DNA from 2 places in the Weissella paramesenteroides genome. Region 1 is predicted to be linked to the other one. Evidence: predicted binding sites of a transcription regulator. Region 1 holds the regulator's gene; the other holds the start of a gene.
The links. The regulator HrcA, encoded in region 1, represses chaperone genes, less so after heat shock. The targets are predictions, from matches to a motif close to TTAGCACTCNNNNNNNNNGAGTGCTAA.

Region 1 (3,221 bases):
TGACTTGATTGACAAAATTGTATCTGGATTTGTAATTGCTTGACGCTTTGCTGTATCACCAACTTGTGTTTCACCATTCTTAAATGAAACAGCTGATGGTGTCGTACGACCACCGTTTGGGTTAGTGATAATCTTTGGAGATCCACCTTCCATAACAGCAACAGCAGAATTTGTAGTTCCTAAATCAATTCCAATGATCTTTGACATAATAATTTACCTCTTATTGATCAGATTTTTTATATATTATTTAATGATTAGTTGTTTAGTTATAAACAGCTACCATCGCTGGTCGAATTACTCGATCAGCTAAGACATAACCCTTTTGAAGAACCGTTGCAATCGTATCTGCAGGATGATCATCATCCGCAGGTACTGATTGAATTGCTTGGTGGAAGTTCGGGTCAAATGTTTCGCCAGTTTCACCAACTGCCTTAACATCATGTTCTTCAAGTGCTGAAATCAGTGTTTTATAAACCATTTCAACACCAGTCTTAATTTGCTTTGCTGCACCATCTTCAGCATCTACTTGTAGTGCGCGTTCCAAGTTATCTACCGCTGGTAGAATTGAAGCTGCTAATTTTTGGTTTGCAAATTTAACAGCTTGAACTTGTTCTTTAGCATATCGAGACTGCATGTTTTGCATCTCAGCTTCTGCACGTAAATATTTGTCCTCAGCTTCGGCAACTTTGTCCTTTAGGTCAGAAATTTGATCTGCTTCTGTTTCTTGCTCAGGCTTTTCTGCCTCACTAGATTTAGCTTCAGTGTCAACATCCGCTTCTTCACTGACAACCTCAATTTCTTCTTCAGGGGTTTGCTTCTCTTCTGACATGTTAACACCTCTTTTCTAACTATCGATAATACTCCAGTAACTGTTGCGATAAAGCACTGCGGAACGCATCAACCAAACTCACCATGTCAGCATAACGCATAGATGTTGGACCCAAAATAGCAATTGCGCCAACGCCATACTGTGCTACACGATATGTGGCTGATACTAGACTATATGGTGACAATAAATCATTACCATTTTCATCACCGATTTGTACAATCACTCCATCATTAGCAGTTCCAACAACACGTCTCATATCTTGTGCTGAGTCAAGCAACTGATATAGTTGCTTGACATCTTGCAAGCTTGAATCAACAGTAAAGTCAAGAACATTTAAATAACCGCCAATAAATACGTTATCATGAATCGATCGCGCTAATACGTCACCAAACAGTTGTAAAAACGCAACCGGTGTACGGATAGTTCGTTCCATTTGCCAAGGCAAATCACCTGTTAGTGTCCTTAATACTTCAATAATTGGTTGGTTAACTAATGTTCTATTAATATAATCAACCATATCATCAAGATATCGAACAGACGTTCCTTCTGGCAATCTAAAACTTTGACTGGTAACTTGTCCATCATTAGTTACAATAATGGCCATTATTTGCTGACCATTTATTGGTACTAGGCGGAAACCCGAAAGCCGAATATCAGCTGATTCAGGTTTTAGAGCAACAACCGTATAGCCTGTCAGACTCGCTAATTCATCTACCATCGTTTGCATCAAATCGTCAATCTCCTGAAAGTTACGATTAAACACACGTTCTAATGATTGTTGAACAACTTTTGATAAATGATGTTGATGCATTAATTCATCAACATAATAGCGATAGCCCCGTTGTGAAGGCACGCGACCCGATGAAGTGTGCTCTTTTTGTAGCAAGCCCAATTCCTCTAGTAGTGCCATCTCATTTCGCACAGTTGCTGAACTGACTGTCAAATCTAATTCACCTAATAGCGTTTTAGATCCAACAGCTTTGCCGGTTTTTGCGTAATCGCGAATTATTGTGGCTAATATTAGCCGCTGTCTGTCCGTTAACATACGCGCCACCTTCCTTAGCACTCTCAACTACTTCGTGCTAACAGTTATTATAGTACACGCCTGAAGTTAACTTGTCAACACCTTTTAGCACTCTTTATTATTAAGTGCTAATTTTAATTGGACTTGCCAACAATGACATTACCAGAATAGCCAAAACCAACCTTAGTAACACTGTTATTTAACAACCAATCATGATGTCCTCGAGTTCCTTTTGGCAACATATTTGTTTCATTAAACCAAGCCATGATAACATTATTTCCTTTCTGCCACCCAATACCTATCACCTCGTTTGGTGTACGCCAGTGATTTGCAGGAATACCAGTCTTATTTGTGAGACTTGCCCTATTTTGTGCCAATTGTGCGAGTTGATTATCCCATACCAGTGGGTGACGTCCATACATTTTTCGTATCTTATTTAATTCAGCAAAAGTAATATCTTCCACAATTCGTTGATCAATTTTTTTATGTCCGATACCTTGATTATCAAAATACCAGTCAACATTATTAATGTTCCTTGTTTGATTTTCGACTTTTAAGAAGGTCACTGGATCAAAATAGTAATTATCGCCTGCCCAGTATTGTAACCCGCTTTGAACGATTCCTAGTTCATTAATTAAATACCATTTACCCCATTGTGACAAAATATAATCTCGTTTTTTTCGCAAATCATTTGTATCAATATTAAAGAAATAATAGTTGCTATCAATTTTTTGAACGCCACTCACAATAACACCATTTATATCAGCATAATATTGCTTGCCGTTTATATTGAGCCAAGTATTTTTGCGCAAAAAATGCGTACCATCATCGCCAAAATAATATTTTTTACCGGAAATTAATTGAAACCCAGAGACAGCAATACCATTCTTATCAAAATAATAAGTATTACCCCATTGATTCCTAAACACATCGTCCGACCTTAACCCTGTTTTGGGATCAAAATAATAATAATTTTCTTGCCATTTTTGGATTTCAATTTGCTTGCTTCCATCCTTAAACAGGAACCACTGCTGACCATCATTTAAATAGCCATTTGCCAATACATTATCCTTATAGAAACGCTGATTAATATAGCCGTTCTTATTATCTGCACAAATTTGAGTCATCGAAATTTCTTGATACGTAACACTTATGGCAACAGTAATAATTGTTATTGGTAACCATTTCTTTATTTGGATCATCTTCTTCTCCTGTATTAACTGTCATTAATTGAGCTATATACAAGGACGTTATTTGCCATTATTTGTCCACGATTTTTTAAATTATTTTTCAAACACCACTGATTTATTAATTGGATCAAAATAATAGTTCGTATGACCAATCTTTTGCCAATCTGTCAGTAAAATA
Region 2 (3,221 bases), 680 kb from region 1:
TGAAGGAACCATTCATCATGTGACTGATATGGCAAAAACGGTACCATTTGCAACAGTACACCATGCTAGTGATTCTTCAGAAAAAGTGAAGTTTAGTGCTGGTAATATGAAAGAAATGGTCTCATTGATTGATGATCGTGAACTGGAAAACACATTTTCTGGTGTTATTTTGCAAGGTAGCTTTGCTTATATGAAAGTTCGTTCGGCACCGAAATCGGAACGCCCATATCCATCATTGTCTGAAATTACAAAAACACAACGTGAATTTGAAGAAACAAATATTAGTGGTACATTGATTGGTTATTATTCACCAGAGCTATACCAAGGAACTGTTGCAGCTGGATGGCACGTGCATTTCCTAAGTGATGATCGTACCTTTGGTGGTCACGTTCTTGGTTTTGATGCTGATAAGCTTGAGGGAGATTTAACAATCTTTGATAATTATGAATTGCATCTACCAATTAATAATAAAGAATTCCGTGAACACCATGTTGATATGGATGGCCTAAAAGAAGGGGTTGCCGCAGCAGAGGGATCACAAGATTAATCATTATTTAGCGATAACAATACTCAAATGTGTTGTTATCGCTATTTTTTGGCGTTCATAGTATGATGTACGTAAAGAAATTTCAATATTTATCATTGAGGGAGTATGAATATGACAGAATTAATGAAGGCGGTCGTTACAACAATTGACGAAAATGAGCCATTGTCGGAAAAGAACGTACCGTTACCTAGTGTTGGCAACTATGATGTTCTTGTGAAGGTGGCTGCTGCTAGTGTTAATCCAGTTGATGTTAAACAGCTTGAGTTAGCTATGGCAGCAAAAGAAGAGCGTGTTCTTGGCTTTGATGCCGTAGGTGCAGTGGTTTCAATTGGTAGTGAGGTGAAAAAGTACAAAGTTGGTGACCGGGTCTTTTTTGCAGGCGAACTAGGGCGTACCGGATCTAATGCTGAGTATGAAGCAGTTAATGAGAACTTAATTGCTAAAGCACCGGATAATTTATCGGATGTCGAAGCAGCCGCATTACCTTTAACGTTTTTAACGGCTTATGAAATGCTTGCTGACAAATTTGGTATTAAGATGACAGCTGGGTCTGCAACTGGTAAGGCACTACTTATTATTAACGGTGCCGGTGGTGTAGGTTCGATTATGATTCAATTAGCCAAGTGGTTGGGAATGACTGTGATCGCTAGTGCTTCACGTGATGAAACGATTGAATGGGTGCACCAATTGGGCGCTGATTTTGTCGTTAATCATCGTAAAGATTATGTGGCTGAAGTGAAACGCTTAGGATTCGATGAAGTCCCTTATATTGCTGTGCTGCATTCGCTTGATCAACATTTTGAGGCAGCAGCAGAGTTGGTTGGTACTTATGGCCATATTGGGGCCATTGTACAATCGACACAACCTTTGCCGGTAGGTCTAATTAAAAACAAGGCAGCATCGTTAGATTGGGAATTTATGTTTGCAAAAACGAATGCTCGCCAAGATATTGCCAGTCAAGGGGATGCTCTGGCATTATTGTCAAATCTAGTCACGTTAGGAGTTGTTAAATCAACCATTTCACAAACGCTTGATGGGCTATCAGTCGCCACTGTAGAGGATGCGCAACAAAAAGTTTCTGCTGGTAATATGTTGGGTAAATTAGTTATTAAATATTAATCAATGAACAAAATAATGATAGAGAATGAATTTTTAATGCAAACTAAAATTCATTCTTTTTTTGTCTAAAAAACGATAAAAAATATTTGCACTCTCGGTGTTAGAGTGCTAATATAGATAATGTAAGCAAGGTCAATAAAGGTCAAAAGAGATGCGATGTTGACCTACTGGGAGTAATGAATATAAAAAAGATTGTAAGGAGGCCGTAATTATGGCACAAGATCCATTTGGTTTTTCAAGTTTTGATGATATTTTTCGTATGATGAACAATGAAGCAGCAAGGACACAACAAGCACAGCGTTCACAGCAAGGACCGCGTACACAGATGGGACGTGGGAACGGTGGAAACGATAGCGGACAAGGCAATGGTTTACTTGACCAATATGGTATTAACCTAACTGAGATGGCACGCAAGGGCAAGTTTGATCCGGTGATTGGTCGAGATGATGAAATTGCACGTGTTATTGAAGTACTAAATCGTCGTACTAAGAATAATCCAGTTTTGATAGGAGAGGCTGGTGTTGGAAAGACGGCGGTTGTTGAAGGATTAGCACAGGCAATCGTCAACGCTAAAGTACCAGGCAAGTTACAAGGTAAGGAAGTTATTCGATTGGATGTGGTATCACTTGTTCAAGGAACGGGTGTACGTGGACAATTCGAAGAGCGTATGCAACAATTGATGGACGAAGTTTCGAAGCGTGAAGATGTTATCCTCTTTATTGATGAAATTCATGAAATTATGGGTGCCGGAACTGCTGGTGAAGGTTCAATGGACGCAGGTAACATCTTAAAGCCAGCGTTAGCTCGTGGTGAATTCCAATTAATTGGAGCAACTACATTAAATGAATACCGTAAGATTGAGAAGGATGCAGCGATTGCTCGTCGATTCCAAACAGTTCAAGTTGATGAACCTTCAACAGACGAAGCACTGCAAATTTTAAAGGGTATTCGTTCACGATATGAGGATTATCACAAGGTTAAGTATGCGGATGAAGCGTTAGAAGCCGCTGTGAACCTTTCAAATCGATACATTTCAGATCGTTTCTTGCCTGATAAGGCGATTGATTTAATTGATGAGGCAGGTTCAAAAAAGAATTTGTCCGTAAAAATTGCAGATCCGAAGGAATTAGAAAATAAAATTCACTCAACAGAAGCGCAAAAGCAATCTGCAATCGAACGTGAAGATTATGAAAAAGCAAGTCAATTACGTGATCAGGTAAATAATTTAGAGTTACAGCTACAGGCAGTTAAGCAACAGGCACCACAAAATGAAGCAGCCCAAACGGTAACGGTGGGGGATATTCAAAAAATCGTTGAAGAGAAAACAGGTATTCCGGTTGGTGAACTGGCTGAGTCAGAGCAAACACAGTTACGTCATTTAGGTGATAATTTGGCAGAGCATGTGATTGGCCAAGATGAGGCAACAGAAAAGATTGCACGTGCTATTCGTCGTAATCGTGTTGGCTTTAATAAAACGGGACGACCAATTGGTAGTTTCTTGTTTGTTGGACCAACAGGTGTTGGAAAGACTGAAACAGCAAAGCAATTGGCAAAA

Region 2: the regulator HrcA is predicted to act here: its motif matches at 1,752-1,778, upstream of QRX23_RS07525 (ATP-dependent Clp protease ATP-binding subunit).

Annotation. Positions count from the first base shown of each region.
Region 1 is NZ_CP130559.1:827,705-830,925, reverse strand. Features, by position in the region: gene dnaK (molecular chaperone DnaK) at 1-207, opposite strand, end outside; gene grpE (nucleotide exchange factor GrpE) at 263-829, opposite strand; gene hrcA (heat-inducible transcriptional repressor HrcA) at 849-1,874, opposite strand; gene QRX23_RS04035 (CAP domain-containing protein) at 1,988-3,055, opposite strand; gene QRX23_RS04030 (SGNH/GDSL hydrolase family protein) at 3,137-3,221, opposite strand, start outside.
Region 2 is NZ_CP130559.1:1,504,890-1,508,110, reverse strand. Features, by position in the region: gene budA (acetolactate decarboxylase) at 1-547, shown strand, start outside; gene QRX23_RS07530 (zinc-binding alcohol dehydrogenase family protein) at 659-1,666, shown strand; gene QRX23_RS07525 (ATP-dependent Clp protease ATP-binding subunit) at 1,878-3,221, shown strand, end outside.